2 regions of the Arthrobacter monumenti genome follow, and region 2 is predicted to be linked to the other one. Evidence: predicted binding sites of a transcription regulator. Region 2 holds the regulator's gene; the other holds the start of a gene.
The links. Region 2 encodes LexA, which represses DNA repair genes until DNA is damaged. Its sites were predicted from a motif close to TCGAACANNTGTTCGA; they were not measured.
Positions count from the first base shown of each region.

Region 1: the regulator LexA is predicted to act here: its motif matches at 13,269-13,284, upstream of ACX80B_RS07405 (HNH endonuclease signature motif containing protein).

Region 1 covers NZ_JBTNCY010000004.1:161,674-177,899, forward strand. The annotation lists gene murQ (N-acetylmuramic acid 6-phosphate etherase) at 1-680, shown strand, start outside; gene ACX80B_RS07365 (extracellular solute-binding protein) at 963-2,303, shown strand; gene ACX80B_RS07370 (carbohydrate ABC transporter permease) at 2,380-3,273, shown strand; gene ACX80B_RS07375 (carbohydrate ABC transporter permease) at 3,293-4,123, shown strand; gene ACX80B_RS07380 (MurR/RpiR family transcriptional regulator) at 4,120-5,007, shown strand; gene ACX80B_RS07385 (N-acetylglucosamine kinase) at 5,000-5,998, shown strand; gene ACX80B_RS07390 (serine hydrolase domain-containing protein) at 6,014-7,777, opposite strand; gene ACX80B_RS07395 (exo-beta-N-acetylmuramidase NamZ family protein) at 7,819-9,117, opposite strand; gene ACX80B_RS07400 (glycoside hydrolase family 3 protein) at 9,248-11,236, opposite strand; gene ACX80B_RS07405 (HNH endonuclease signature motif containing protein) at 11,513-13,255, opposite strand; gene ACX80B_RS07410 (glyoxalase superfamily protein) at 13,470-13,838, opposite strand; gene ACX80B_RS07415 (L-idonate 5-dehydrogenase) at 13,864-14,889, opposite strand; gene ACX80B_RS07420 (SDR family NAD(P)-dependent oxidoreductase) at 15,005-15,778, opposite strand; gene ACX80B_RS07425 (dihydrofolate reductase family protein) at 15,787-16,226, opposite strand, start outside.
Region 2 covers NZ_JBTNCY010000014.1:29,421-45,646, reverse strand. The annotation lists gene ACX80B_RS17200 (cation diffusion facilitator family transporter) at 1-333, opposite strand, end outside; gene ACX80B_RS17195 (hypothetical protein) at 366-506, shown strand; gene ACX80B_RS17190 (TrmH family RNA methyltransferase) at 503-1,432, opposite strand; gene rplT (50S ribosomal protein L20) at 1,447-1,839, opposite strand; gene rpmI (50S ribosomal protein L35) at 1,951-2,145, opposite strand; gene infC (translation initiation factor IF-3) at 2,260-3,234, opposite strand; gene ACX80B_RS17170 (DUF1844 domain-containing protein) at 3,610-4,005, shown strand; gene ACX80B_RS17165 (SseB family protein) at 4,035-4,889, opposite strand; gene priA (bifunctional 1-(5-phosphoribosyl)-5-((5-phosphoribosylamino)methylideneamino)imidazole-4-carboxamide isomerase/phosphoribosylanthranilate isomerase PriA) at 4,890-5,654, opposite strand; gene ACX80B_RS17155 (hypothetical protein) at 5,710-5,865, opposite strand; gene hisH (imidazole glycerol phosphate synthase subunit HisH) at 5,880-6,533, opposite strand; gene hisB (imidazoleglycerol-phosphate dehydratase HisB) at 6,530-7,153, opposite strand; gene ACX80B_RS17140 (histidinol-phosphate transaminase) at 7,266-8,360, opposite strand; gene ACX80B_RS17135 (LysM peptidoglycan-binding domain-containing protein) at 8,467-8,805, opposite strand; gene lexA (transcriptional repressor LexA) at 9,071-9,835, shown strand; gene ACX80B_RS17125 (ATP-dependent DNA helicase) at 9,897-11,948, opposite strand; gene hflX (GTPase HflX) at 11,941-13,524, opposite strand; gene ACX80B_RS17115 (class I SAM-dependent methyltransferase) at 13,658-14,278, shown strand; gene dapF (diaminopimelate epimerase) at 14,304-15,239, opposite strand; gene miaA (tRNA (adenosine(37)-N6)-dimethylallyltransferase MiaA) at 15,236-16,186, opposite strand; gene miaB (tRNA (N6-isopentenyl adenosine(37)-C2)-methylthiotransferase MiaB) at 16,179-16,226, opposite strand, start outside.

The sequences.
Region 1 (16,226 bases), on a different contig from region 2:
CCTTCGTGGATGCGGCGGAATGTGTCCCGACCTTCGGCACTGACCCGGGCCTCGTCGTCGTACTCATTGCTGGTGGGCCGGGGTCGATGCAGGCGGCGGGGGAGGGTTACGAGGACGACGGCGGCGCGGCGGCAGCGGATCTGAGAGCCATGAACGTCAGCTCCAACGATGCGGTGGTTGGCATCTCCGCATCCGGTCGGACGCCGTACGTGATGGGCGCGCTCGAAGCCGCCCGGGTCGCCGGTGCCGTCACGATCGGGATTTCCAATAACCGGGGCGCGGCGATGAGCCGGCTCTGTGACGTTCCGATTGAGGTTGAAACCGGCCCGGAGGTCATCGCCGGATCGACCCGGATGAAGGCCGGTACGGCGCAGAAGCTGGTCCTCAACACCTTGTCGACGGCGTCGATGGTCAAGCTCGGCAAGACGTACGGCAATCTCATGGTCGACGTGAAGGCCAACAACGAAAAGCTCCGGATCCGTGCCCGGCGCATCGTCGTCGAAGCAACCGGTGCGGATGAGGAAGCGGCAGCCGCCGTCTTGAACGAGGCCGATTGGCATGCCAAAACCGCAATCGTCGCGCTGCTGGCCGACGTCGGCGTCCCCGAAGCCCGCCGCAGACTCGCCATCGGTGACGGACACGTTCGCTATGCATTGCGCCAGAAAGCGGGCACAGCGTGACGACGTCAGCCCGGCCCCGACGTCGGCCCATCACCTCGGCCCGACGCAGTGGTGATTTGTCCAAAGTGCTGACTTGTCCAAATCGTGATGCGCGTCATGCTTGACACTCTTCGCCCATGCTAATAGCTTTCAAGCATTACCTGTACTACGAAATATATTTTCATCAAGGCGCAGCGGCGTAAACGAGCGTCACAGCAACGGTGTTGTGGCGCACTGACTGGCGGTTCCGAAGGGCGTTCCGGACCGTCAGAGGATTCACATTCAGATCAGAGGAGTAGGACCGTGAAGCAACTACAGAACCGCCGGTTTACCGGTGTGCTGGCATCCGTTGCGGTGCTGGGCATGCTGGCAGGCTGTGGCTCGGGCTCGACCGGCGAAGGCGGAAGCGACGGTGGCGGCGGCAGCGCCGACGGAGAGGTATCCGGCACCCTGGAAATCCAGTACTTCGTCGGCGGCTATGGCGACGAGTGGTGGAAGTCGGTGATTTCCGACTTCGAGAAAGAATACCCGGACGTCACGGTCGAACAGCACGCCGGGCCAAACATCAACCAGGAAATGCAGACGCGCTGGATCTCCGGCGACCCGCCCGACGTCGTCTACATTGACGGCGCCGGCATCAGCCAGACGCAAATGGTCGAGGATGGCCAGCTGATGGACATCACCGAGTGGATCGGCGGCGTCGAAATGCCCGACGGTACCTCGCTGTCGGACAGCTTCATCGTTCCGCCGGACGAGTATGACGGCAAGATCTACAGCCTGCCGCTCATCTTCGACACCTGGGGCACCTGGTATGACCAGGCCTGGTTCGATGAGAACGGCTGGGAAGTTCCGAAGGACTTCCCGAGCTGGATGGACTCGATGGAACAGATCCAGAAGGACGAGGGGATTGCACCGTTCATCACGGCCGGTCAGTACCCCTACTACTTCTCCCGCGGCGTGCTCTATCCCGCCTTCGCATCGGCCGGCGGCGACGAGCTGCTCAACGCCGTCATCGATGGTGAAGAAGGCGTATGGAAGAGCGACGGCGTCATGACCGTCATGAACCGCGTCAAGGAAATGGTCGACGCCGGTTATGTCGACCAGGGTTTCGCGGGACTGAGCCACACCCAGTCGCAGTCGAACTTCCTGCAGCATGACAACGCCTATATCCCGGTCGGATTCTGGCTGCCCAACGAAATGGCCAACGACACGCCTGAAGGATTCGAGTTCGGATTCATTCCGTCCCCGATGAACGCTGAAGGCGATCCGATGGTGCTGGTCCCGGACCTGCGAAGCATGGCAATCGCCGAGCAGGCGGAGAACCCCGAGGCAGCCAAGGCTTTCGCGGAGTTCGCGTTCCAGAAGCAGTACGCGAAGTCCTTCGCCGAGATGTCCGGCGCTCTCATCAACATCGAGGGTGTCGACCTGTCCGAGGAGCCGAACGTACCGGAATACCTGAAGCAGGCAAACGAACTGATCAACTCCGGGGAAGTGGATGTTCACCACAAGAACCACCCGATGAGTTCGGACATGGAACTGCCGATCGGCGATGCGCTGGTCAAGTTCCTGCTGGGTGAAACCAGCGTTGAACAGTTCACGGACGAAGCTGCCTCGATCGCGGAGCAGTACCGGAACAGCCAGTAACAAACCAGGCAGGTGGAGGGCGAGTATCCCTCCACCTGCCTGCTTTTGCCACGTCCAACTTTGAGGAGACAGCACCATGGTGCAGTCGAAAAAGCAACGGTTTTGGTTCCTTGCTTTTTGCCTGGGCCCGACCCTGGCCGTCTTCGCGCTGATAACCCTGTATCCGCTGGTTAATGGCCTGTACCTTTCGTTCTTCGAGTGGTCGGGGCTGAGCGTCGACAAGACGTTCGTCGGCCTGGCCAACTACGAGCAGCTGCTCAACGACGAAGTCATCCCCGCGACCATCTGGCACGACTACTTCCTGGTCGTCACCAAGGTCATCGGCATCATGGTCATTGCCACCTATTTCGCGGTTGCGCTGACGCAGCTGCGGATCAAGGAAGCACCGTTCTACCGGACTGTCTTCTTCTTCCCGAACATCATGTCGGTGGTCATCATCGGCATCCTGTGGCGCTTTATTTACAACCCCGACGCCGGATTGATCAACTCTGGTCTCGAAGCCATCGGTTTGGAGAGCTGGACCAGACCGTGGCTTGGCAGTCTGGACTGGGCCTTGCCAAGTCTCGTGCTGCCATCGGTCTGGGCCGGTATCGGCCTGTTCATGCTGCTGCTGATGGGCGGCATCATGAGCGTGCCGAAGAGCATTTACGAAGCAGCCGACCTCGACGGCGCATCGGATTGGCAGCAGTTCTGGCGCATTACCGTTCCGATGATCTGGCCACAGATCCGGGTCTCGATTATCTACATTGTCATCACCACACTCAACGGCTCGTTCATCATTGTGCAGATCATGACCGAGGGCGGCCCCAGTAAATCGACGGAGGTCATGGGATCGTATCTCTACGAACAGGCATTCGAGCAGTTCCATTTCGGCTACGGAGCCGCTATCGGCATGATGATCCTTGTCCTGTCACTGGCCACCGTTGCCATCCTGCAGCTGGTGCTGCGGCGCGACCGGGTCGAGCTCTAGAAATGACCGGTGAATACTGATGAAAAAATCACTCATCCAAACGCTGGCCCGGATACCTCTGGTCGTCTGGGCCGTACTGGTCATCTATCCGATCATTTGGATGTTCCTCGGCGCCTTCAAGGACTACGGCGAAATCTTCCGTTCTCCCTGGGCCTTGCCGGAGTCATTCGACTTTGGCAACTTCGTCCAGGCCTGGACCGAGTTCGGCATCGGCCAGAGCTTCTTCAACAGCCTGCTCGTGACGGTGCTCGGCTGCGGGTTGTGCCTGCTGTTGTCCCTGCCCACCGCCTACGCCATCGAGCGGGTCAGGTTCAAGGGCAGCAAGGTGCTCTTCAACGTCTACCTGGCCTCGATGATGATTCCGATGGTGCTGGGCTGGATTCCGTTGTTCTTCCTGCTCTTGGAATTGCAGTTGCTGGACAACCTGTTCGCGCTGTCGCTGATCTACGCAGTCACACAGGTGCCTTTCACGGTGTTCATCCTGTGCAGCTTCCTCAGCGGTGTGCCCAAAGACCTGGAAGAAGCCGCCGCCATTGACGGAATGTCGCAGTACGGCATCCTGTTCAAAATCGTCGCGCCGCTGGTCACCACCGGAATCATCACCGCCTCGATCATGAACGCGGTGATGTACTGGAACGAGTACTTCATGGCGCTGATCTTCCTGCAGACCGACGAGAAGAACACCCTTGGCGTTGCCATGGACCTGTTGGCCAACGAAGCCGAGTACACCAATGCCTGGGGTGCACTCTTCGCCGGGCTGTCCATCGCCATCATTCCAATCATGGTGATCTACGCGGTATTCCAGCGGAACATCACCAAGGGCATGACCGAAGGCGCGCTCAAGGGATGACGACGGACACCCAGGACCCTGACGAAATATCGGCCAGGATCCGTGCGGCGCTGCCCTCACTTTCCCCTGCCGCGGCCAAGGTGGCACGCCTTATCCTCGACGATCCGGACATGGTCACCCGTTCGACTGTGCTCGACCTGAAGGAAGCCACCGGCGTCAGCGAGGCAACGATCGTCCGCGCCGCGCGCAGCCTCGGGTTTGGCGGTTATCCCCAGCTGCGGCTTGCCTTGGCAGCAGCCTCCGGCCGTCGGCAACCGAATCACCAAGTCGTGACGGGGAACGTCTCCCAAAGTGACGCTATCGACGTCGTCATAGCCAAGCTGGCCGAAGCCGAACAGCAAGCGCTTCGCGAGACCGCCGCCCACCTCGATCCGGACTCGATTGATCAGGTGACGGCGGCCATCGCCCGGGCGTCGAGAATCCTGTCATTCGGCATCGGCGCATCCGGTCTGGTGGCTGCTGATTTCCAACACAAACTGACCCGCGCCGGGTTTATCTGCTCTTCGCCCAGCGACATTCATCTGGCCGTGACCGATGCGACGCTGCTCAAGAACCAGGACGTTGCACTCATCGTGTCCCACTCCGGTGAAACGCACGAATCACTGAACGTGCTCGACGTGGCAGGCAACGCCGGCGCGGTGACCGTCGCACTGACCGGTTCGGAACGGTCGACGCTCGCACGCAAGGCAGACTATTCGCTGATCGCTGCCGGCCACGAACGCGGACTCCGACCCGGCGCACTCTCCAGCCGGATCGGCCAGCTGTTCGTCGTCGACTGCCTCTTCGTCTCGCTCACCCAGAAAACCTTCGAGACCACCAGCGCCTCCATCCAAATGACACGCGAAACGGTCGCGAACATGCACTCCGGGAATTCGAATGCCTGAACCGCATGAGCCAATCCGCGGCGTCTGCGGGGTCGACGTCGGTGGCTCGGGCTGCCGCGCCGTCGTCGTCCGCCTTGATCAGCACGGCACATCGGTAACGCGCCAGGGCCGCGGGGTCCAGATCGGTGCCGACGGCGTGATGGTTGCCGATCTGCTGGACCAGGTTGAGGATCTTGCCCTGGCCGCCGCGGGTGCCGCCGGGGTGGACAGGATCGACGCCGTCGCGGTGGGCTCGGCGAGTCTCATGGAGCTACTCAAGGACAGTGTCGGCCTGCACCGTTCCCTGGCAGAGCGGCTGAAGAGCACCACGACCATCGTCGCCTCGGACATGCTGACGTCCCATATCGGCGCCCTGCGGATGGCACCCGGAGCCGTGCTCGCCGCAGGAACCGGGGCCGTGGCCCTCGGGACTGACTTCGACCAAATCTGGCACCGGGTCGACGGCTGGGGACATTTGCTTGGGGACGCCGGTGGGGGAGCTTGGATCGCACAGCGTGGACTCGATGCCGCGATGAAGGCAATCGATGGCAGGGTTGGCGGATCGACCACGTTGCTGGACCGGCTCCGCAAACGCTTTGGCAGCCACCAGTACTTGATCAAGGACGTCTATACCCGCAACGACCGGTCCGGAATTCTCGCCTCCTTTGTGCCGGACATGGCCGACCTCGCCGCGGACGGCAACAGCCAAGCACTCTCCATCTTCAGTCAGGCCGGCGTCGAACTCGCCCACACCGGAGCCGCGGCGCTTCCATCTGGACTTCCACCACAGCTGACCCTGGTCGGTGGTCTCTTCAGCACCTCAGCCCAGCTGCGGAAATCCCTTGAGGAAGAGCTGACCCGGCTCCGGCCGGACGTGCACCTTGTCGAAGCCGCGGGTAGTTCCGTGGACGGGGCCTTGCAGCTCGCGATCGAAGCGGCACACGACGAAACTATCCTGCTGAATCACCCGCCATTCGTCACCTCGATGACCCATGAACGGACCCCGCGCTGACTTAATGGAGGCGGGCTAGCGGCGCACTTCGATGAACCCATCAGCGATGAAAACAGAGGAACCCTTTTCCCCGTTGAGAACGGTCATCTTCCCGGTCTTCACTTGAATGTTGTCCACGAAAACACCCCGTCCAAGGGTGTTGGCATCCGTAGTGTAGCGCCACCGGATCAAGTGCTGGCCACTTGCTGGTATCTCCGCAGTCGCCTTGCCCCACGTACGATCACCGCGGTTATTGTAGGTGCCGTTCGTGCGGACCGTCTCGCCTTGGTCCGTGGAACCGGTCCGTACCGTGTACGGCAATAACGTCCACGTCTTGCCGCCATCCGCAGAGGTCTCTACTGCGAAGGTATCCGTTTCCTCATTGTCGGCGAAGACGTCGAAAGACAGCGCCGCACCACCCGGGACGGCCACGCTGGTCCGCAACGTGTTCTCCGAGCTGTTGTCAGCACCGCCGGACCATTCCGTGCTGCCCTTGCGGGGGAAGACTCCGAGGGCGCCCGCTAATCCATCAGCCACGGTCCGGCGGGCTGGATTGGTCGAGCCCCAGCTACGGCTGGGATGCACCGCGTTCGTCAACAGAATCGCGAAGGAACGCGACTTGTAATCGATGACGATCGACGTGCCTGTGTAGCCGGTGTGGCCTGCGGCGGCTTCATTCGCCAGACCGCCCATGTACCACATCTGATCCAGCTCGAACCCCAGACCGTGAGCATTTCCGGGGAAGGCCTCGTTCTGATTCTCAAGCAGGAACTCAACAGTTTCCTGCTCCAAAATGCGCTTGCCGTCATAGACACCACCGTTCAGCAACGTCTGCGACAAAATCGCCATATCGCTAACGGTCGAGAAAATTCCCGCATGCCCGGCGACACCACCAAGACTCCACGCGTTCTCGTCGTGAACTTCTCCCCACACCATGCCGCGACCTGCGGCCGATTGATACTCGGTTGCGGCGATCCGACGCAGCTTATGCTTTGGCGGATTGAATTCGGTATCGACCAGTTTGAGCGGGCCCGTGATTCTGTTCTCGAGGGCGCGGTCGAGAGGTTTCCCGGTGACCTTCTCAACCAATAGGCCCAGCGCGATCAGATTGAGGTCGCTGTAACCATAGGCTGATCCAGGTTCGTTGACCGGCGCTGTTTCCATGACTGCCTGAATGCGTTCTTCTTCAGTGTCATATGCACTCCACAGCGGCAGCCACGGCTTTAGCCCGGACGTATGGGTGAGCATCTGCCGGAGCGTGATGCCTTCTTTACCGTTGTTCCCAAACTCAGGGACGTAACTGGAATACGGTTGATCAAGGTCAATTTCTCCCTCTTCGACCAATTGCATGACCAACAGAGACGTGAACAGTTTCGTCACGGACGCCATGTCGTAAATGGTGTTCTCGGTTGCCCTGAGCCGCTCGGCCTCGGGCAACTTCGTACCGTCTCCATCGGCATACAGCCGGGAGAATCCATGTGCGTGCGTTGCGACGATCCGCCCTTGGTGTGCCATTATGCCGACGGCGGACGCGTACAACGGTTTGGTCTCAGAATCCACAGGGTTCGCGTAGGCGTCCAACTGTTCCCAGGCGGCATCAATTACCGACTCATCCAATCCCACTGAACCAGGGTTCGCTTCCTTCAGCCGGGTGTTCGACGGCGAGAAAGCGTCGAGAGGCATGTCGAATTTACCGGCCGCGCGCCGTTCGGCGCCCATTTCGTGCCCCCTATCCTGTTGGCTGGCGCCGTCCACAGGCTCGGCGGCGCGTGCCATTCCGCCGGCTCCGCTCAGCACCACACTTACGATCGTTACAGCTACTACGCCGGTGAGAAGCCGCCTCAAGACCGCGGCCCGCCATAGACGAGGAACTCCCGGGTATCGCGTACGAACTGCTTCAGCTCATCCTGCCAGGCGCCAATAATCGTCTCCGCGCTCTCGCCAGCATTGACCTGCTCCTTGAAACGGGCAGATCCGCTCAGCAGGTCCATCCAACGACCCCCATCGCCGCGCCAATCGAATTCCGGATACAGCCGCTTGGCCTCGACGATCATGTGCGTACCTAGTTCCACCGCCCCGACGCTGTCTGCATCCTGGATGTGTACCTGCACACCGCCGCACACCAGGCCCCGATTCTTCGACAAGGTTGGCGAGAAATAGGCTTCCCGGAATTCGACCCCCTTGAGCCGCTTGCTGTTCAACGCTTCGGCCCACCGGTAGTCGACGTAGGGAGCGCCGATCAGTTCGAACGGGCGCGTCGTCCCGCGCCCCTCCGACATATTCGTCGCCTCAAACAACGCGGTGCCTGGATAGACCGTGGCCGTTTCCGGCGTCGGCATGTTCGGACTCGGCATCACCCAGGATGCCCGGTGATCGGGTCCGGTCATTTCGCGATGCCAACCCTGTACCTCGACCACCTGGAGGTCCCGTATCGGCTCGAGGCCGGCCTCCGGCAAGTGCACGGCATTGAAATACCTGGCGAGTTCGCCGACTGTCATGCCGTGCTGCAGTGCTATGCCGAGTTTTCCCACCCCGGATTGGAACCCGTCCTGCAACACCGGCCCGCGTGCCTGGCCGCCAATCGGGTTCGGGCGGTCAAGCACGACGAAACCAGCACCGGTTTGCGACGCCGCCTGCATGGCTTCCCACATCGTCCAGATATAGGTGTAAAAACGCGCGCCGACGTCCTGGATGTCGAAGCACACAGTATCGACTCCGGAGTCCCGGTAGAAGGCTGCAAGGTCCACGGCCTGCGCACCATAGGCATCGTAGACAATGATTCCGGTCCGGGGATCAACGGTGGTTTCTTCGCTGTCTCCTGCCAGAGCCGTTCCGCGGAATCCGTGCTCAGGACCGAAGACCGCGCGTACATCGACCTCCTGACCGGCCATGTCATCGACGATCGAGCGGAAGTTCTTCAGCACACCTGTGGGGTTGGTGATGATGCCGACTTTTCGTCCGTTGAAAATGCTCCAATTATCAGCGGCCGCGACATCAGCGCCGTTGGTCAACGTCCCGCCGTTGCCCCTCCTCTGGCCTGATGGCGATTGAGCGGCAGCCCCGGATACGAACGGTGCAGCCACCGCGACGGCTGCGCCAAGTCCAGTTGCGCTGATCAGATCTCTGCGGTTTAAAGCCATGGATGTGCGCCTTTCAAGTGTGGTTGTTGAAACGCTTGTACTTCAACGAGTCATTGTGCGGAGGATTGCCAACGCCCGTCTCCGGTTGCCCGCCTCTTCGCCGCTTGGCAACCCCGCGTTAGGTCAGCTGTTACTGATCGGCGTCACCGGTTGGGACATCCTGACCAGGTATTCCGGTCGTGAACGTGTAGGACCAACTGGTGACGGCGTCATCGAAGTAGTACCCGTCCTGGGCGACTGCCGTGATGGAGACCGTCCGTGCCTTCCGATAGGTACCCGCCGCGACTACCTCGCCATTAAGGAGGTAATCCACGCCCTCAGCTTCAGGAACCGTAAAGGAGTCCTGTCCCCGCCCGGGCCGATCGGCGAAGACAACATCCCCGGGCGTCGCCTTGATGCCATAATCGAGGCCGAAGCCCAGAGGCAGGAGCACGCCCTCGCCGTTGGCCTCGGGGATGTTGACGGGCAACTTGCCGCTGGGGTTGATTTCACCAGCGATGGCACGCACAGTCCCGTGGAAGTTCACCTTTTTGACGCCATAGCTGTTGATGACGGCGTCTGCCTTCGGGAAGACGCTGATGTCGTACGGATTCCGGGTCGCGACCACAACGACCGGTGTTCCGGTCGCCGATAACTCCGCGACCATCTGTTGCTGAGCGGCGTTGCCAGTCGCATTATTGGAGGTGAATACGACAGCATCGACACCTTCAGCAGCCGCGACTGCACGCGCCCGGTACTCCGCTGATGGAGAGGATCCATTCTCGTAGTCTTCGGTCACCGCAAATCCCTGATCGGCGAGCATTGGTCCCATGAGTTCAGGCCAACCGGAACCAGCACCGACCATAAGTACCGAGCTACTCGGAGCAAGCGGCAGAGTGTCTGCCTCATTGCGTAAGAGGGTGGCCGCACGGTCAGAGATCGTGTTCGCGGTGGCAAGGTGTGCGGGATTACCGACGACGGATGTGACCTTGTCGGGATCGGCCAGAGGATTCTCGAAGACCCCGCGCTCCACCTTCCACTCAAGGATGCGTCGGACCGATTCATCGAGACGGTCCTCGGTAATCTCGCCGGAAGCGACTGCGGCGCGGACTCCGGCAAACGATGCATCGACGTCGGGCGAGTTGAGCAGGATGTCGGAACCAGCCTGGATGGCCATTACCGCGATCTCTTCCTGCGTCCACTCGTCGGCCATCGCCGCCATGTCGAGTGCGTCGGTGGTGATAACTCCCTCGAAACCCATCTCGTCACGAAGCAGTCCGGTGAGTACCTTGTGGGAGAGCGTGCCAGGCATGTCCGGATCAATGGCTTCGACAATGATGTGGGCGGTCATAACCATGTCCACACCCGCGTCGATGGCAGCCTGGAACGGTTCCAGATGCTTGTTCAACGTCTCGCGATCGTAGGTGACTGTGGGCAATCCATAATGCGAGTCGACGGATGTGTCACCGTGGCCCGGAAAGTGCTTCGCCGCTGCGCCCACATACTGCTGTAAACCGTTGATCTGTTCCACGCCGAGGGCGCTGACGACGTCGGGATCCTCGCCCATGGAGCGAATCCCAATGACGGGGTTATCCGGGTTGGAATTGAGGTCAAGCACGGGTGCAAAATCGACGTTGATCCCCATCGCACGAAGCTCGGAGCCGAGGATTTCACCCTGCGCATGTGCCAGCTTCGGGTCAAAGGTGGCACCGAGAGCCATGTTGCCGGGGAGCACAGTGGCCGGCGGACCGATGCGGGCGACCAGGCCACCTTCCTGATCGATAGTGACAGCCAGCGGAATGCCATCGCCGTCCGCTCCCATAGCGGTCTTCTGGAGACCGTTGGAAAGCCCCGCGATCTGGGTTGGATTGTCAGTGTTGCCCGACCACGCGAAATAAAGGACGCCGCCGAGGTCGTACTTCTCCACGACCTGTGCCGGTGTGTCCACGCCGTAACGTGCCTGATTACTCGCCGCCATAGAGGTGTCATCTGCCGAGGATCCATAGACATGCGTCCATGTCATTTGGCCGATTTTTTCGTCGAGTGTCATGCCGGCGATCATCGCGTCAATGTCAGGCTCAGCTGGCGGAGGCGCAGACCGCGTATCTGCAGTCGCGACCCCCACGGTCGAAAGGAGCATCCCCGCCACAACGGCTGAAACGAGTCCGCTTTTTCTTCTGCTGGTTACTAACGATTTGCGCTTCACAATGCCTCCGTTTCGACGGGCGTCCTTGCCCAGGTATTTTCACTATTAGGGACCGATAACGCCCCGTCAACACTTGGAACAAAAACCTTGAACGGTCTCTGAATAAGTGTTATAAGCCACACTTGACCGTCCTCACCGGCGACCATCCCGGCGGCAGAGCGTCCGGCCATAAGAACCGACGGGAGTCAGGGCGAACTCGGCAGGCCAAACTCAGAAGGGAGGCAGCACGTTTTCCAGCTCGGGTGGTTTGCTGGTGTAGTCGGGTCTGGTTTTGTAGGTGTGGCCTGTGGGTGCGGTCCAGCGGAGGATGCCGGCATCGAGTTGTTCAAGTTTCCATCCGCCTTCATGTTTTGCCTTGTGGTGGGCTTTGCATAGGTGGGCGCAGTTATCGTGATCGGTGAGTCCGCCGTCTTCGCGGGCTTTGGTGTGATCGATATCGCAGCCGACTGGTCTTCGGTTGCAGCCGGGGAATCTGCAGTGTCCGTCGCGGGCACGGAGCAGCCGTTTCAAGTCTGCGGGTGGTTTCTTGTGTTTGCGTCCGTAGGCGAGGACTGATCCGGTAAAGGGATCCGTGAGGATCCGGTACCAGCTCTTAGATTCACCGGCGAGGCGGCGTGCGACGTCGGCGGGGACGGGACCATAGCCTTCCAGGTCGCCTGGCTGGTTCGAGTGGCCCATCAGCGTCAGTGCCGGGATGGTGATGAGGACTTCGGCGCGTGGGACCGTGCCGTTGGCGGATTGTTTCCCGAGGAGAAGGTCGGTGAAGACGTCGGCCTTGAGTTGTGTGTGGTTGCGGAACTCGTCCGGTCCTTGCAGGGAGCGGGCCATGCGTTCGAGGTTGTCTTCGATGGCTGCCGCTTCGACGGCCGGCAGGTAGGCGTAGATCTCGGTCATCGCGTCGGGCTGGGGTGTGAAGGTGACTTTGCGGCTTTTCCGGACGCTCTGGTGGCGGTCTTCGAGGCTGGTGGGATTGATGTCGTTGCTGACCCGCATGGCTTGCTTGTCGAGCTGGGCGGGGCTGAGTCCTTCGCAGAGATCAAGAAGTTCGTGTTCATACCGGGCGGTGTCATCGGCGTTGGCCGGTGGGCAGTTCTGCATGATCATTCGAGCGTGGGCGAGGCTGAGTTTGCCTTCGCTCAAGGCGGTGTGGGAGGCGGGGAGGTGTTTGTAGATGAACCAGGATTGGCCAAGCTGGTGCCTGCCACTGCCGGGAGAGATGCTCAGGGCCGCGGAGATCTCACCGCCGGCGTAGCGGCTGAAAGCCTCAAAGTTGCCGGCCTCGTCTCCCATGTTGGGCCGGTGTTCGGTGAACCGGTGCATGGCACCGATCCGGCGGGACTCGGCCCAGGCTGCAAGCCGGGTGGCGGCTTTGAGGTACTCGATCGTTTCAGCATCGTCGAGGGAGGCGAATTCCACCTCAGCGATCATGGGGGCCAGTTCGGGTCCGGTCGCGGCCGACCAGCGGGCGGCCCGGTCGCTGAGTTCCTCCGCATCTGCAGCCCGACCGGGACCATCGGAGTCAACTCCTGCGCCACCGCTGGTATCAGTGCCGCTGCCGTCCAGTTCGGCGCGTTTCCGGTTGAGATACTTCCGTGGCGGCAGTGCGGCCTTCATCCGTGCTTTACGCTTTAGTCGAGCCTTCTTTGGCGTATTCTCGGCGCGGAACCATGGCAACATCCATGCTGTATCTCCCAGGGCAGAGATGGCGTCCTCGTGGCCGATACGCTTCGCGTATTCGCGGTAGATGCGCTCGGCAACGGACGATTCCGCAGCTGAGGCCGCCTCTTCGAGCGGGTCCCGGTGCGATGGTTCCTGAAGCCGGAAAATCTGCCGTCCAGTGCACCTCCAAGTGCATTCACCGCGAGGGTGGTTATAGTGCGGACCGAGCAAGTACCGGTCAGGAGCGGGATACAGTTCTCCCACAACTTTGCCTGACTTGCCGGTGATGTCCATGTACTCAGCATAGTCGAATACATGTTCGATTAGAAGGGCCAGTTGGAGGCAATGTGGATAACTTCGTTCGATTCCTCAAACTTGGCTACCGACTACCGACTACCGACTACCGACTACCGACTACCGACTACCGACTACCGGGCCAACGACCACGGCGCCACCGACTACCGGGCCACCGGCTATCGGCACCCGGCCCTCCGCCACCGGCTACCGCTTACCGACCCGGAATCTCCTGCAGACTCCAGGTGTTGCCGTCCGGATCCGAGAAATAAACGAACCGACCCCAAGGCTGTTCGTCGACCTCGCTCGCATCCACGCCGTTCTCGACCAGGTGCTGCCGCGCCTCGGTGGCATTGGGAACGACGATCTGCACGCCGAGCTGCGAACCGGGTTTCATGTCCGTAATGCCTTTTCCCAGCACAATGGAACAAGCTGAGCCAGGCGGTGTCAGTTGAACAAAACGAACCTCGTCGCTGACCCGGTGGTCATGATCAGGATGGAATCCGACCTGATCGACATAGAACGCTTTCGCGCGGTCGACGTCAGTCACGGGGATGGCAACAAGCTCGATTTTCCAGTCCATTTTTGATCCTGTTCTTCGTGGGTGGTTAGAACTTCAGCAACACTTTGCCCGACTGAGACGGCTCCTTGGCGATCTCGAATGCCTCCAACGCATCGTCGCTGTCGAATTCGTGCGTGACGATCGGCGCCGTTAGCAGGGATCCGTCCGCCATAGCTTCCAACACCTCGTCCAGCTCATCGTTGAATCGGAAGGACCCGACAAGCTCAAGTTCGCGCGTGATCGCCGTGGCAATGAGCGCTGGCTGCTCTCCGCCCGGCAGGAGGCCCACCATCACCACCCGCCCTCCACGCATGGCTCCCCGAATGGCCGAGGACAGGCCGCGCGGATTTCCGGAGGACTCCACGACTACATCGGCTTCGACGACGGCGATCGCGTCGGCATCGGTGGCCATAAGGGTGGAAGTTGCTCCAACGGCGTGGGCGATTTCCAAGGGCTTGTCGTGCATATCGACGGCGACTATCTCTCCGGCACCGGCACGTTTGAGGACGGCGATGACAAGGCATCCGATCGGCCCGCATCCGATCACGAGTACCCGCTTTCCTGCCACTTCTCCGGCGCGTGCGACGGCGTGCCAGGCCACGCTGGCAGGTTCGGCCAGCGCCGCATCCCGCAGCGACAACCCGTCCGGCAACGGTCTCAACATCCGCCCGGGCAGAGCCACATACTTCGCGAATGCGCCTTGGGTATGTGGCAGATGGGCCGCGCTGCCCAGGTACGTTCCGCCGGGCGACAGGTTGGGGCGGTCCTGCGGGTACCTACCTGGTGCGGTCCCGGGGGTTGCGGGATGCACGGCGACGTCGACGCCGTCGTCCGGGCTGGATCCGTCGGCCGCAGCTCTAATGACTGTGCCCACCACCTCGTGGCCCAGCACCATGGGCTCGCGCAGGATCGAATCGCCGGCGGCACCGTGGGTCCAATAGTGCAGGTCGGAGCCGCAGATACCGCCATAGGCAATTTCCACAATCGCCTCATCCGGACGCGGTGCGGGTGCGTCGACGGGTTCTACCCGCAGGTCACCGGCGCTATGCACGACGACGGCGGGCGTGCCCATGGCAGCGGGCGTCGGTTCGCGGGCGTGTGCCTGTGCCGCGGCGAGCGCCTCCGATTCGTTCACTGTTTCCGCTCCCTTAGCTAATACGCTCGAACTTGGACAACGCCGCAGGTACCTAAACGACGACGCTCATGCCGCCGTCGATAAAAATGACCTGTCCATTCACGAAGTTGGAGGCTTCAGAGCCCAGCCACACGACCGGCCCGACCAGATCCTCAACCGTGCCCCAGCGGGCAGCCGGCGTCCGTCCCAGGATCCAACTGTTGAAGGCCTCGTCGTCGACCAGGTTCTGGGTCATTTCGGTGTGGATGTACCCGGGAGCAATTCCGTTGATCTGCAAACCTTGGCCGGCCCACTCGGCGGTCATGGCGCGCGTGAGGTTCCGCAATCCACCCTTGGCCGCCACGTACGGCGCAATGGTCGGCCGCGCCAGATCCGTTTGGACCGAGCAGATGTTGATGATCTTGCCGGAGCCACGCTGCAGCATGTGCCGGGCAGTTTCGCGGCCGACCAGGAACGCGCTCGTCAGGTCCGTGCGGATCACGCGGTCCCAATCTTCCGCTTCGAGGTCGAGCATCGGAACACGGTGCTGGATCCCGGCGTTGTTGACGAGTACCTCCAGCGGACCGACGTTTTCCTCAATCCAATTGATGCCTTCAGTCACCGCCTTGCTGTCCGTAATGTCGAAGGCTGCAGCATGAACCCGGCCGGCCGGGAACCGGTCCGCGAATTCCGCCCGTGCGAACTCGAGCCGTTCGGCGTTGGCGCCGTGCAGCACTACGGTGGCTCCGGCATCGGCCAGCCCTGCGGCGAGCGCTTTGCCGATGCCGCGGCTGGAACCGGTGACCAACGCGATGCGCCCGGTGAGGTCAAAGAGTGGATTACCCATCCCGGGACTTACGCTTCTGCCGTGGCCGCGGCCGTGGTCGTGGCGGTGGTGGCCGAGGTCGTGGCCGTGGCGGTGGCGGGCGCGGGTGCCGGGTCCGGATCTTCAGGGGTGACGACGTCGAAAATCAGGTGGGCGAATTGCCCCATCTTTTCGACGGTGCGCAATTTCAGACGGTCCGACTCGATCCGCCGGGGGAGCAGGGGAGCGCCGCCGGTCAGCGCTACCGGGGCGACGGAGATCTGGAGTTCGGTGAGCAGTCCGGCGTCGAGGAATTGACCGGCCAGGTCGCCGCCTCCGACCACCCAAATGTCCTTGTCGCCCGCGGCTTCCGCTATCGCCGGAAAAGTATCGGCCACGCCCCCGCTCACAAACTGCACGTCGGCGCCGTCGGGCTTGGGCAGTTCCCGGCTGGTGAACACGAAGGTCCGTCTGCTCCCGTAAAGCTCCG
Region 2 (16,226 bases):
TCCCTCGATTGGATGCGGATCCTGAAGCTTCTGGTAGGCCTCATAGAGTGCGAAGAGACCGCCAACGCTGAACAGCACTATGGCAACGAGGAATGAATAGATATATCGTTCCCGGCCGTAGCCGAAGGGGTGCTGAGGGCTTGCCTGGCGCTTCGCCTTTTTTCCGCCGACCAAGAGCAGCACTTGGTTACCGGAGTCTGCAACGGAGTGAATCGCTTCAGCAAGCATCGATGATGATGCGGTGAGGATAAAAGCCACGAACTTGAAGACCGCGATCGTAAGATTCGCGATCAGAGCCGCGATAACCGCCTTAGTGCCGCCGCTTCCTGCCACTGCGTACCACCTGTTCTTCATACCGCCGAACATTGAGGATTCTACCTCGCTACGCTACAGCTCGGCAGCGAGTCAACTCGTTCTATGACCTCGGACCATGGATCATGGCCATCGTCGGCGGGCCGCTGGTCGCCTTCCTCTACGGTGCGGTGACCGGACGCAAAAACGCCTAATCTGCGGGACCCATAGTCCGTTGGGCACGGGCGCTGGCATAGAGACATACAGTGGCCGCCGTCGCAAGGTTCAGGCTTTCAGCAGATCCGTAGACGGGAACGGAAACACTGAAATCGGTCATTGCCAATTCCGCTTCGCTCAGACCTTGGGCCTCATTACCGAATATCCAAGCGCTTGGAAGTTCGAGAGCCGGATCGCTGCGTTCCCCTGTTTGCATGGAAGCAGGCACGTCGCCATGTTGGAGGCGCCGGGTGGCGCACTCATCCTGGAGTACGTCCAGATCATATTTCCCATACCCATGGGCCGCAAGCAACTGGAGACCGGACCCATCCAGCCGGCGGGTCAGCGTTCCCAGATCCTCTCCGACGACAACCGGCACGTGGAATATCGATCCAGCAGTTGAGCGGACAGCCTTGGGATTGTAGATATCAACACTTGAAGCAGTGATGACGACGGCGTCGGCGCCGGCAGCATCCGCGGCGCGCAGCACCGCTCCCGCATTGCCCGGATCCCGCATCCGCGAGAAAACCGCAATCAGACGCGGCCGCCGTTCCAGAACTTCAGCAAGTTCGACATCAATGGTGTTACAAACCGCGATGACGCCTTGGGAATTGACCGTATCTCCCATCACCGCGAGCACTTCATCTGTTGCCAAGCGCAGTTTCACGCCGGATACAGGAACATCGAACTCCGGAAAGCGGTTGAGGCATTCCTGCGTCGCAAACAATTGAACGACGACCGCTCGTTCCGAAGCGCCCCGATGGCGGTGAGCAGCCAGCGCCTCACGCACGGCCTGCGGGCCCTCAGCCACAAATTGCCTGCGCTTTAAACGCGCCGGGCGCCCGGCAAGCTTTGCGACATCACGGACCCGGTCTGAACGGGTGTTGGAGATGATCGGCGCTTGCGGGCGCCCGGCGTCATGCACTGTAGGCGGAGCGTTTAGCGGAAACCGGCGGCGACAGGCGCGGAGGTGTCCTCAGGCAGGTTGTCCTTGGCCAGCTTGACCAGCGCGGTGAATGCGGTGGCGTCGCTGATGGCCAACTCAGCCAGCATGCGGCGGTCGACCTCGATTTCGGCGGCCTTCAAACCCTGGATAAACCGGTTATAGGTCATACCATTGGCGCGCGCTGCGGCATTGATGCGCTGGATCCACAGTCGGCGGAAGTCACCCTTGCGCTTGCGGCGGTCGTTGTAGTTGTATACGAACGAGTGGATGACCTGTTCTTTGGCCTTGCGGTACAGGCGCGAACGCTGACCGCGGTATCCGCTTGCGCGCTCGAGAATTACCCGGCGCTTCTTATGGGCGTTGACCGCCCTCTTCACACGTGCCACGTGCGTACTCCTTCAAATTTCATATCCCTTAACCGAACACTGCGGAACAGTCAGGAAAGCTGGTAAATAAGTGGCTGCGGACCGGAAGGTCCAGCCGTTGACGGATGTGGGTTATTTACCCAGCATCTTCTTGATGTTCTTGGCATCAGCCGGGGAGACGATCTTGTCGCTGGCCAGACGGCGGGTCAGCGTCGAGGACTTGTGCTCCAGGTAGTGGCGGCGGTTCGCCTGCTGGCGCTTGAGCTTGCCTGAGCCGGTCAGCTTGAAGCGCTTTTTAGCGCCACTGTGTGTCTTCATCTTCGGCATGGCTACCGATCTCCTTACATATCTCCTCGGGCTGTGCCCTCGGCTCTTGCAATGGTCCGGTGGAACCATTGACGGTTTTTGGACTGGCCGGAACGGCTCAAGCAGGCACGCGGCCTACTTGTCAGCGTCCGACTTACTCTGGCTCGACGGCGTCTTGCCAGCAGGCTTACTGGTGGAACTGGCCCGTGGCTTCGGCGCTGCCGGTTTGCCAACGGGTTTCGGCGCTGCCGGCTTACCGGCAGGTTTCGGAGCCGCCGGTTCAGCGGCAGGTTTCGGAGTTGACTGCTCAGCTTCGGCCGGTTTCGGAGCCGCCGGTTCAGCTTCGGCCGGTTTTGGCTCGGCTTTAGCTTCGGCCGGTTTCGGCTCGGCTTTAGCTTCGGCCGGTTTTGGCTCGGCTTTAGCTGTCGATTTCGTCTCCGGTGCTTTCGGCTGCGCCTCAGCTTCGTCGGGTGCAGTCCGTTCAGCCTCGGATCCCATCGCCTTAAGACCTTCCGGCATGGTGTCCCCCAAGGTCTGCGTCATGGGGGCCTCGCCCTTGGAGACGTCGACACGCTTGGATTCCTTCTGTGCCTTGGCTTCAGACTTCTGGGTGGCCCGGCGCGCCTCGGCTTTGGCCTCCGCCTTGTTCTTCACTGGGCCAATGACCATTACCATATTGCGGCCATCGATCCTCGGATTCGATTCGACACTGCCAACGTCTGAAACGTCTTCAGCGAACTTCTGGAGCAGGCGGATTCCCATCTCCGGGCGTTGCTGTTCACGGCCACGGAACTGGATCATGGCCTTGACCTTGTCCCCCGCCGAAAGGAACCGGCGGGCGTGGCCGGTCTTCGTCTCATAATCGTGCGTGTCAATCTTGAGCCGGAAGCGCACTTCCTTCAAGACGGTGTTCGTCTGGTTCTTGCGTGCCTCACGGGCTTTGACCGCAGCTTCATATTTGTACTTGCCAAAATCCATGAGTTTAGCCACCGGTGGCTTGGCCATCGGCGCAACTTCAACGAGATCAAGGTCTGACTCACTTGCCAGGCGCAGTGCATCTTCGATACGTACGATGCCGACTTGTTCGCCTGCCGGTCCTACCAGCCGCACCTCCGGGACGCGGATCCGATCATTGATTCGTGGCTCGCTAATGTGTAGCTCCTGTTGTTCTGGTAACGGTCACCACCAGCACATGAAGAAGGCCTCCAATTGCTGGTGCAATCGAAGGCCTCAAGTTAGGGTCGGACTGCCACACGCCGGAAGCGTAAGCTCGTAGGTCGCAATGCCGCTGCCTGCGGCACTCCGGTACGCCGACCAAAACCCGGACACCCGTCATCGTCGGCAATACCGGCGGTGCTGGTGACTCAGGTGGGAGAGGACTCCGCTTGCACACTGAACAACCGATCTTCCTGGTCCATTTCCCATCGCAGAGATTTAGCACACGGAAGTACCGACATTCAGTAGGTCTGTGACAAGCTTACCATTATGAGCACTCCAGACAGTAATCAGCCGGCCGGCGGAGACACGCATAACGTTTATGAAGACCCGGCGGCTCAGCAGGAAATACGCGACATTGCTGAAGTGCCTGCGGTCGAGGTCATCAACACCGCAGCTGTCCACCTGATGAGCGCCGCCGCCATTAAATGCGGTCTTGCTGCCAGCGAGGATGCCGCGGAACTGAAGGATCTGGACGAGGCCCGCAAGCTGATCACGGCTCTGGCCGGCTTCGTCACCGCAGCCGCCCCTGAGATTGGCAGCCAGCACGCCGGCCCCTTAAGGGATGGATTACGCTCCCTCCAACTGGCGTTCCGCGAGGAGTCCAGTCATCCGGACGCTCCGGGTCAAGGCCCGGGCGAAAAGTGGACCGGTCCCGTCAACTGACAGGTCCCGGCTGGCAGACGGCTTACTGGTTATTCCGCGCTGGCCAGCTTAACCTCCAGCGAATCCACCCGGTCGACGAATTCCCGGTTGGCGGCAAGGCGGTTCTGTAATTCCCCGACGACCGCCTTTACGTTGGCCTCATCCAAGCCCGGGACAAGTCCGACGATGAGGCGCAATTCAGGTCCCGGCCCACCACCGTCGACGCGCCGCCCGTCGGACAGCAGCGATGCCACACCCGATCCGGGCTGGACCTGCACCGAATGAACCGCCGGAATTCCCTCGGCAGCCGACGCCACAGCCTGACGAACCTCGTCATCGACATACGACGGCGTCCATGCCTTCTGCTGTGCCAAGGACCAGGCGGCCGGCCGGCGGACGACGAACGTCTGCGGAGCCCCAGGATCGATCACCAATAACTGTGCATCCTCGGCGGCAGCGGACAATGCTGCCCGCGGTGTGGAAACGGCAACCGGCCGCGCTTCGGGATGCCAGGCCCGCAGGAATTCCACGCTGCTGAATACCGGAAGCGCCTTACGTCCGTCAGGAGCTTTCAGGCTGACCATCGCCATGTCTGATTCTTTGTCCGTTACCAGGCCACTCGAGGCATTGCCAGTGACAGTTACCTCGGCGACTATCGGGACAAAAACCCGTACGCCAGCCAAGGTTGCAACGACGCCGGCTTCGGTTCCCGTCCCCGAATTGAGTTCATCCAGGGCTCTGCGGTAGCTCTCAGCCGTCTTACCGTCGTCGTTCCCATACTGATGTACTGTTTCACCCTCCGGGCCCAAGTCCCTGCCAGACCACTGGCGGTTAGCGGAATCGGTCATGCCCCCGGCGCCGGCCAATGCTTCGGCAATATGTGGAGGCAGTTTTCCTTCCGGCACTCAGCGGGCCTGCTGCTGGCCTGGCCGGCCAGCGATATCGAGGGCCTGTGGGAGGGTGAAGGCGCCCGAGTACAACGCTTTGCCCACGATGGCTCCTTCAAGGCCTTCGGAGACGAGTTCCCGCAGGGAAGCTATGTCGTCGAGTGTGGCAATGCCACCGGAGGCGACGACGGGCTTGTCGGTCCTGGTAAGCACTTCGCGCAGTAATTCAACGTTTGGGCCGCGAAGCGTACCGTCCTTCGTTACATCCGTGACGACATAGCGCGAGCATCCGGCCGTGTCCAGGCGCTGGAGCACTTCCCAAAGATCGCCACCTTCCCTGGTCCAGCCCCTTGCAGCAAGCGTTGTTCCCCGCACGTCCAGTCCCACAGCGATCGCGTCACCGTGCTTGTCTATTACCCGGGCAGTCCACTCCGGATTTTCAAGCGCCGCAGTACCGAGGTTGACCCGGCGTGCCCCTAGCTTGAGCGCCGCCTCGAGTGAATCGTCATCGCGGATTCCTCCGGACAGTTCAACTTTGATGTCCAGCTGGCCGACGACGCTGCTGAGGAGGTCCAGATTGGATCCGCGACCGAAGGCAGCGTCAAGATCCACAAGATGGACCCATTCTGCTCCGTCATTCTGCCAAGCCAGGGCGGCATCCAGCGGCGATCCGTAACTGGTTTCGCTGCCCGCTTCGCCTTGGACCAGCCGCACGGCCTGACCGTCGGCGACGTCGACCGCCGGCAACAGTTCCAAGACTGGTGATTGATTGACGTTGTTCATACTATTCATGCTCAACTTTCGTTGCTGGAGGAAAATACCGCGGGCCAGGTGTTGCTCAACCGGGAAGCGTCAGGAGCCAGCCCGCAGCAACAGCCATACCGGCAAGAACCCAGAAGCTGACGACCAGGGCCGTTGGCCGCTCCTGGCGGCGGAACGATATGGCACCTCCGGCGAGCAGCCCGGCCAGACCCATCAGCGCCACTGTCCACATATGATCGTTCCCTCCTAGAGTGACTTGATCCAGTTACGCAGCAGTGCTGATCCCGCGTCACCAGATTTTTCCGGATGGAACTGCGTGGCTGACAGCGGACCGTTCTCGACGGCGGCGATAAACGGCGCACCGTGTTCAGCCCAGGTGACCATCGGAGCCTTCATCCGTGGTTGGTTAACGTCGAATTCCCACTTCTGAACGGCATAGGAATGGACGAAGTAGAAGCGCTCATCTTCGATGCCTGCGAACAATCGCGTTCCGCCCGGCACTTGGACCGTGTTCCACCCCATGTGCGGAACGACGTCGGCTGGAAGCCGTTCAACGACTCCCGGCCACTCCCCCATACCCGGCTCGCGGCTCTCATGCTCGGCACTTTCATCGAACAAGATCTGCAATCCAACGCAAATGCCGAGAACTGGACGGCCGCCAGCGACCCTGCGTCCAATCAGACGGGGTCCATCAACGGCCTTCAATTCCTTCATTACTGTGGCGAAGGCCCCGACACCGGGCACCACGAGCCCGTCGGCCTCGAGAACTTTGACCGGATCGGCCGTAAGACTGACATTCGCACCGGCCCGTTCAAGAGCGCGCACCGCTGAGTGCACATTGCCCGATCCATAGTCCAGAACGACGACGCTGGGCAGGCTCTCGTTCGGCGACGCGCTCACAGACTGCCCTTTGTCGATGGGACTCCTTCAACACGCGGATCCGGCTCCACGGCTGCCCGCAGTGCACGCGCGAACGCTTTGAACTGGGATTCAACAATGTGGTGTGGATCGCGGCCAGCTGTGACATTCATATGCAGGCAGATTCTGGCGTGCAGGGTCATGGCCTCAAATATGTGACGTGTCAGCGAACCAGTGAAATGCCCACCGATGAGATGGTACTCCTGGCCGGCCGGCTCTCCTGAATGAACCAGGTATGGTCTACCGGAGACGTCGACGACGGCGTGTGCCAACGCTTCGTCGAGGGGAACGGTGGCTTCCCCGAACCGCCGGATGCCGCGTTTGTTCCCGAGCGCCTGATGCAGCGCTTCGCCAATAGTGATCGCCACGTCCTCCACAGTATGGTGGACATCGATGTGCGTATCTCCATGCGCTTCAACCACGAGGTCCATCAGGGAGTGTTTCGCCAGCGCAGTAAGCATGTGGTCGTAGAACGGCACCGTAGTCTCGATCCGCGACGAGCCTGTTCCATCAAGGTCCAGCTCCACCACGACCGACGACTCGCTGGTTTTCCGTTCGAGGCGTGCCGTTCGTTTGGCGCCGGCTGTTGGCTCTGAACTCATCTGGTCGTTCCTTCATTTGATCTTCATTTCGACAGCAGGGTCGATGCTGGTTGGCCTGGTTCCAATTCGGACAATTCCCGGATCCCGCCCCTAACAGTCTAAGAGCGGTTGGCTACAGAAGCTTCCGGAGTGATTCAAGGAACCGTGTGGTTTCCGCTTCAGTTCCGGCACTAACCCTGAGATAACCCGGAATGCCCACATCGCGGATAAGGACACCATCGTCCAACAGGCCCTGCCAGACTCGGGACGGATTCTCTATCCCGCCGAAGAACACGAAATTCGAATCCGATGGGGCTGGCGCCAGTCCCATGTGCTCCAGTTCCTCGACGATCCGGTCCCGCTGGAGCTTGATGTCCTCAACATTTGCCAACAACGACGGCGCGTTGGCCAGCGCGGCCAGAGCTGTCGCCTGGGTTATGGCAGAGAGGTGGTACGGGAGACGCACCAGCCGCAGGGCATCCGAAATTTCCGGCGCTGCAGCCAAGTAACCGAGCCTGGCTCCGGCGAGGGCAAAAGCTTTGCTCATGGTGCGCGACACGATTAGCCGTTCACGTCCCGGAAGCAGTGCCAGCGCACTCGGCGTGCCAGTATGAGCGAATTCTTCATAGGCTTCATCGACAATGACGATCGAATTGGCCGCGTTGCCGGCTTCGTAGACTGCCTCAACTACGTCGGGGGCCAGAGCGGTGCCGGTCGGATTATTCGGTGAGCAGAGAATGACGATGTTGGGCCGGGTCTCCAGCACCTGTTTTGCTGCACTCTCCGCCGTCAGGGAAAAGTCGCTGGTTCGCTCGCCTGCAATGTACTGGGTCCCGGTAGCACTGGCAAGGAGTGGATACATGGAGTAAGTAGGAGGGAAGCTCATCAATGTACGGCCAGGACCGCCGAAGGCCTGGAGAATCTGCTGAAGCACTTCGTTGGAACCGTTTGCTGCCCACAGATTCTCTTCCGATAATCCATGGCCCAAATATGCTGCCAATGATCGGCGCAACGCCGTGAATTCCCGGTCTGGATAGCGGTTGATCCCGCTCACAGCCTCGGACACCGCATTCACTATGGCTTGGTGAACCGCTGGCGGCACCTCGTGCGTGTTTTCGTTGACGTTCAACATGATGGGAACGTCAATCTGCGGAGCGCCGTATGGCTTCAAACCCTGCAAGTCTTCCCGCAACGGCAGCTTACTGAGGCGGTGGAGCTGTTCATTCACCCTGTCAGCTTATGCTCGTGACCGCAGCCGGTGACAATTCAGTGGCGTAATAGTGATAACGCACACCGTGGACTGTTGCGGCCAGTACCGCGGAACCGGCGTTCTCCTAATCCACGGTGGGCAAGAAGAGCTGCTGACCGACCTGGATGACGGAAGTCTCGAGATCATTCACGGCCATGATGGATTGAACCACATCCCGGGTATCACGGCCGTCCGCTATCACTTCAGCGACCTTCCATACCGTGTCACCCGGCCTGACCGTGTAACTGACATTGGATGTCGCACTCAACGAACCCTCTGTACTTGCCGTGGCCGGTGAATTGAATAGTCCAAGCGTTGTCACCAGCAATGCGGCCAACAGCATCAGTGGAAGCCCGAGGAACAACAGGCGGCCGCGCCTGGTCAACCGTAACGGGGAACATCCGGCTGCAACTTGAGCTGACATGATTTCCAACCTTCCTAGCGTTTACTCAAACTCGAACGTGCGTTCGAGTTATCTTCTTCTTGTTTTAGCACGTATCGACGAACAATGTCGAGACTCGCTAGAACAAATGTTTGAAATTCCCGATCGGCTGGCTTAGCGTTGACACCAGAGTTGATCGCTGAAAACAGTGCATCAGCCACCACCGACAGTTTTCGTCGGCGACAGGAAAATAGGACCGCATGGGCGGTTGGCAGTGGTCGGATTGTTCGATGAAAGGACCGGAACGATGGTGGAACAAGGAGCGGAAGGCTCTGGGGCATCGGAGAAGCCCGTGCGCACCAAAGTGGTCAAGCACCGGCCGACCAAGGGGCTCACCGTTAGGCAGAAGAAGATCCTGGAAACGGTTCAGCGTTCGGTAAGTTCCAAGGGCTATCCGCCTTCCATGCGCGAAATCGGTGACACTGTAGGCCTCGCGAGCCTTTCCAGCGTGACCCACCAGTTGTCCCAGCTCGAACGGCTGGGATACATCCGCCGTGATCCAAAGCGGCCGCGCGCCATGGAGGTTCTCATTCCCTTGACTTTGGGGGAAGAGGCCTTGGCCGTTAAAGGTGCCGGTACACCATCACGTCCCCGGAATTCCCAGGGCACGTCTATTTCAGAGTTCACGACCTCCACCGATACGGCAATGGTTCCACTGGTCGGCCGCATCGCCGCCGGCGGGCCGATCCTTGCCGATCAGGCTGTGGAAGATGTCATGCCCCTCCCCCGTCAATTGGTCGGTCAGGGTGAACTGTTTATGCTTCGCGTCTCAGGCGATTCAATGATCGATGCTGCAATCTGCGACGGGGACTGGGTCGTGGTTCGTCGTCAGAACACTGCTGAAAACGGCGATTTTGTCGCTGCGCTACTCGATGACGAGGCCACGGTTAAAACCTTCCGCCAACGCGACGGACATACTTGGCTCCTGCCCCAGAACACGCGGTATGAACCGATCCTCGGCGACCATGCCACAGTCATGGGCAAGGTCGTATCCGTGCTGCGCAGCGTCTAGCAGCGCACCTGAGTCGCGGAGTCCAGCGGGACAGTACCCCCTGGACTCCATCGCGTAGTGGTCAAGCGTCGATCCTGGCAAGGCGGTCGAGCGCGGACAATACCGTCCCGCGGTCAGTGGTCGCCCAGAACGGTGGCAGTGCTGCCCGTAGAAAACCACCATACCGGGCAGTGGCCAGACGCGAATCCAGTACCGCCACCACACCGCGGTCGGTACTCGACCGGATGAGACGTCCTGCCCCTTGCGCCAGCCGAATGGCAGCGTGGGTTGCCGAGACGCTCATGAATCCATTCCCTCCGGCACGGGCAGCAGCGCGTGACCGGGCGGTCATCATTGGGTCGTCCGGACGGGGAAACGGTATCCGGTCAATCACCACGAGGCGACAGGAATTCCCTGGCACGTCGACGCCTTGCCACAGCGACATTGTGCCAAACAGACAACTGTCCGGTTGCTCACCAAACTGGCGCACCAACGAAGACATGGACGATTCGCCTTGGCAGAGTATTTCCAAGTCGAGCCGGTCCCGCATCGCTTCGGCGGCCTCTTCGGCCGCACGGCGGGATGAAAACAGCCCTAAAGTGCCGCCATTGGAGGCTTTCAAAAGCGCCTCGAGTTCATCGAGTTGTTCGCCTGAAGACCCACGTTCGGGTTTCGGCAGATGGGCTGCGACGTAGAGCATCCCCTGCTTCGGATAATCGAAGGGACTGCCGACGTCGATCCCGGTCCACGAGGGAGCGCCGTCACCGAGCAATCCCAGGGACCCAGCCACCGGTTCAAAGGCTGAGCCGATGGCAAGTGTGGCCGACGTCAGGATTACCGTATGGTCCTCGAACAGTCCTTCCCTCAGCCGGCCGGCGACTGACAGTGGAGCTACGTGCAAAGTTACCGGCTGTGATTCGTCAGCGATACTTGGAGCTTGTGCCGGGAACGCGTTTGGCCTCGAAGCCCAGATAACCTCTCCCGATTCCCGGGAGGCAACCATCCGCTCACACAGTTCGAGAATCACCAGCAGCCTCGATCGGGCCATTTGACGTCCACCGTCGGCGGCATTCGAACTATCTGACTTCGAATCCGACAAAGCAGTACGGGCCGCCTCCCGCACCTGGTTCAATGCTGCGGCTTGCTCCTCGTTGAGTCCGCCCGGCATTAGACCTGTTGGCGTCCCCAGGGTGGCACCCTCGAGGTTCGCTGCGGCCGAATTCAATGCCTCGCCACTGACCGCCGTGTGCTTACGGGCGCTGGAAGCGGCTGCATGGATCATTGCCACAGAGATCTCACCAGATACGGCGCCGGTGACGCGGTCCTGCAGTTCATGGGCCTCGTCGATAACCACGACGTCGTATTCAGGCAGGACTGCCAACCCTTCGAATGCACTAATGGCAAGCATGGCATGGTTGGTGATAACGATGTCGGCCTCGGCCCCCCGGGCACGGGCCAGTTCGCTGAAACAAATATCCGCCAGTGGGCACTTATTCGCTCCCAGACACTCCAGCGCACTGACAGATACTTGCTTCCATGCCCTGTCGCTGACACCGGGTGTCAGATCGTCGCGGTCACCGGTTTCGGTTTCCTCCGCCCACTCGCGAAGTCTGACGACTTCGCGGCCAAGCGCCGATGTCGGTCCTGTCTGTGTATCACCATTGACGCCGCCGGCAGGTGGATGCGGTGCGCTGGCGTCTTCACCCAGTTGGAACAGTGCCGCTTCCGGTGCGTCTTCTGAAGGAAATCCGCCCTCGAGCTTGTGCTTGCAGACATAGTTACCTCGTCCTTTGACCAAGGCGACGTCGACTTCCCGCTCGAGCTGCGGTGTGATCGCTTCGAGCAGCCGGGGGAGGTCTCTCCCCACGATTTGAGCCTGCAGCGCAAGCGTCGCCGTCGAGACGACTGCAGGTTTGTCGCTGTGTATGGCGTGGGCAATCAGCGGCACCAGGTAGGCGAGGGATTTGCCGGTGCCGGTTCCGGCCTGGACCAGCAGATGTCTTCCACTATCGATCGCTTCTGCCACCTGGCTGGCCATTTCATGTTGACCGGTCCGGTTCTGCCCACCCATAGCGGAGACCGCTGTGTCGAGAAGCTGAATGGATTTATGCGCGGCTTCCTCTGTTTCAGCCATGCGTGACGAACGGCTCCAGCTCTGCCGCCAGGGCCTCCCGCACCAGAACCTCGAGGCGGGTTCCTTCCTCCATGTGCTCTGTCGCCAGGATTTCGGAATCCTGCTCATGCAGCCGGTTCACCAAGTCGCCACGCTGGTATGGAATCATCAGTTCCAGCTTCACAGAGGGACGGGGAATTCCATCGCTGATGGCCAGCAGCAGGTTCTGGATGCCTTCTCCGGTGCGCGCGGAAACGACGACATGGTTCGGTTCACGCCGGCGCAACCGGTCGACCACGATAGGATCAGCAGCGTCGGCCTTGTTCAACACAATGATTTCCGGAATCCTGCGTGCCTCAACCTCGGCCAGAACCTCACGGACAGCGGCTATCTGCCCTTCCGGATCCGGATGCGATACATCCACCACATGCAGGATCAAATCCGCATCAGCCACCTCCTCCAGCGTTGACCGGAATGCTTCGATCAGCTGGGTGGGCAGGGAACGGACAAATCCTACGGTGTCTGAAAGCGTGTAGCCGATTCCGTCCGCGGTTTCGGCCTTGCGAACAGTGGGGTCCAGAGTCGCAAAAAGAGCGTTCTCCACCAGGGCACCGGCATCCGTCAGCCTGTTCAACAATGACGATTTTCCCGCGTTGGTGTATCCGGCGATGGCCACTGACGGAACCGAATGACGACGGCGGTTGGCTCGCTTCGTATCCCTGGCCGGCTTCATGGCAGCGATCTCCCGGCGAAGGCGCGCCATCCGGGTCCTGATTCTGCGGCGGTCCAGCTCAATCTTTGTCTCGCCTGGTCCCCTCGACCCGATACCCCCGCCTGCGACACCGACACGTCCACCGGCCTGCCGCGACAGCGATTCGCCCCAGCCGCGCAACCGTGGCAACAGATATTCAAGCTGGGCGAGCTCCACCTGCGCCTTGCCCTCGCGCGACTTCGCGTGCTGGGCGAAAATATCGAGAATGAGGGCAGTCCGGTCAATGACCTTGACCTTGACGATGTCCTCCAGACCGCGCCGCTGCGACGGAGCGAGCTCACTGTCGACGATGACAGTGTCCGCTTCCGTGGCCACAACGATGTCCTTGAGCTCCTGGGCTTTGCCTGAACCAAGGAAGGTGCCCGGATCCGGCTTCAGCCTGCGCTGGATGAGTCCATCCATCACCTCGGAACCAGCGGTCGCCGCCAAGGACGAAAGTTCACGCAGAGAGTTTTCCGCTCCTTGGAGCGTGCCCTCCGTCCAAAGTCCCGCCAGGACGACTTTTTCAAGCCGCAGTTGCCGGTATTCGACTTCGGTAACGTCTTCGAGTTCAGTTGATAGTCCGGCGACCCGGCGCAAGGCACGGCGCTCGGCCAGTTCCTGCTGATCGCCGTCGAAATCGCCATGCTCCTGGCTCTGGTCAGCTATCGCCTGCGCCTGATAACCATCCCGCGATGTGGTCTGCTGCTTTCCGGTGGCCGCGGTGTTGTTTTCCGTCGAAGCCGGGCCGGCATCCTTGGACAGGATGCGGTCGATTACCGCTTGGATCTCTTCCCGGCTCAGGTCCGGATCGGGTGTTTGCGGATGAGGGCGATTAGTGGTCATGTTCTCCTTCGAAACTTTCTACCCTTATTCTAATCCCCAAGACCCTCGCGCCAGTAGCAGCTTTTGGAGTCGGTGGATAAGTAAGGCCGGCATAAATACCGCGGCGGCAGTTCTGCGGATAGTGTTTGCGACTATGGGGTCTGATCATTACTTCAGCGCACAGCCTTCTGGTGAGGAGTCGCGCCGGCCGCTGCGGGTGGTTCTCGCCGGTGCCAGCAGGGACTTGAACACCGCGGGTGGAATTTTTAGTCCCGGCCGAATCGATCAAGGAACTGCTGTCCTGCTCAACTCCGTACCAGCCCCTCCTCCTTCCGGCAACCTGCTGGACATCGGATGTGGTTGGGGGCCGATCGCGCTCACCATGGGTTTGAATTCTCCAGACTCACGCGTGTACGCAGTGGACGTTAACGAGCGGTCCCTGGGCCTAACCCGGGATAATGCCGCGGCACTGGAACTTACCAATGTAACGGTCGCAAAGCCGGAGGACATCGACCCGGAACTTCGCTTCGACACGATCTGGTCCAATCCCCCGATCCGGGTAGGCAAAGCAGAACTTCACTCGCTGCTGAAGCTGTGGATTAACCGCCTTGCGGCCGGCGGCACGGCCTGGCTGGTCGTACAACGCAACCTTGGGTCGGATTCGCTGCAAAAATGGATGGCCGGGGAATTTGGACCAGGTTTCCAAGTCACCCGGGCACACAGCTCCCAGGGGTTCCGCATCCTGCGGATTTGGCGCGATACCACGCAGCCGTAGGTCGCCCCGGTATCGTCTCTATGGACTAAACAAGCGTCCCATTGGCCACCAGGACAGCGGGGCCGCCCAGGAGTATGTGTTCCCGGCCGTCGTCCGCCGTGAAGAAATTCACCGAAACGACGCCGCCCGGCACTTGGACAGCCCAGTTGTCCGGTGCACCGGCGCCCGCCCAGAAACGGATAGCCACAGCCGCGGCACAGGCACCGGTCCCGCAGGACTGGGTCTCGCCCACGCCGCGTTCATGAACCCGCATTGAGATCACACCAACCCCGTCGGTCACGAGCGGGTCCGCGGGCAGCACGAACTCGACATTCGTTCCGTCCGGAGGCGTCGGATCAACTATGGGCGCATGATGAAGATCCGCGGTCCGCAGCTCATCCGCATGCGCCAGCGCCACTACCGTATGTGGATTCCCCATATTCACTGACAATGCCGGCCGGACGACCTGCAAGCCACCGGCTTCTACAAGGGAATCCGTTCCCTGATTAGCGGCTTCAACCGGGAAGATAAAGTCCCACGGCCCCATATCGACGGCGTAACCCTCCGCCTCACGCTTGACGGCCTTCGGCCCGCCGCGGGTGCCGATGAGGAGGACTTCTCCCTCCGGCAGGTGGACAAGCCCCTGATCAATGAGGAAGTGCACGAATACGCGAACACCATTGCCGCACATCTCAACCGCGGAACCATCCGAATTGCGATAGTCCATAAACCATTCGGCATCGCCGGCAGTCTCGAGCAATGCCCTGCCTTCCGGTAGATTGCGGGAATGTATGGCGCGGACCAGGCCGTCGCCACCGACGCCCTGGTGACGGTCGCAGATCCTGACCACTGCAGCTTCATCGATGGCATACTTGCCATCCGGGTCGGCCACCAGGACAAAATCATTGCCGGTTCCGTGTCCCTTGCTGAAGGGCAGCCCCGCCAATGACCCGAGGGAACCCTCACTCATATTTCCGCTCATTCCTCCACAGTACTGGTTATGGATTCGAGAGCCTTCCCCACGAGATCCGGGTCCATCCACGGCAACCATTCGATTCTCGGGTCCCCCCGGAACCAGGTCAGCTGACGGCGGGCAAACTTGCGGGTGGCTGCAATTGTGGCAGCGGCCGCTTCCTCGACAGTCATCGTCCCGTCGATGACCTGCAGGAACTGGGCGTAACCGAGTGCGCGCGCGGCAGTCTTCCCGCTACGGAGTCCACGCCCCTCCAGTATCCGCACTTCCTCTTCCAACCCGGACTCCACCATCCGGTGGACGCGTTGGGCGAGCCGCTCCTTCAATTCCTCCCGGTCCACCTCAAGCCCGAGCTGCACAGCAGGTTGGAAGTACTCACGCCGGGGCATGTATGAGCTGAATTGCCGACCGGTCAGCCGGTACACCTCCAACGCGCGCACAATCCTTCGCGCATCCGTCAACCGTTCTGCCGAAATGGGGTCCACTTCGTGCAACTGCTCAAGGAGTGGACCCACCCCTGCTTGTTCAAGCTCCTGCTCGAGACCGGCACGGATGGCTGGATCGGTACCAGGAAACTCCAAGATATCCAGTGCCGCCCGGACATAGAGACCGGACCCACCCACCAGAATTGGCACGTTGCCGCGGCTACGGATGTTCTGAATGGCAACCCTCGCCTGATGCTGGAAGGCAGAGACACTCGCCTCCTCGGACACATCCAGAATGTCGAAAAGATGATGCGGTACATCCTTCCGCTCCTCGATGGGCATTTTGGCAGTGCCGATATCCATACCGCGATAGAACTGCATGGCGTCGGCATTGATAATTTCACCGTCGAGTTCCTGTGCCAATGTCACCGCCAGGTCGGACTTTCCCGATCCTGTGGGTCCGACGACGGCAACCACAGGCACGCGTGGCGTGCCGCCCGGCTCCAACAATCGGGAGCCGGTCTCAGGCACGGGGCGGCAATGTGGGCATGCCCAGTAAGACGCCTTTTCC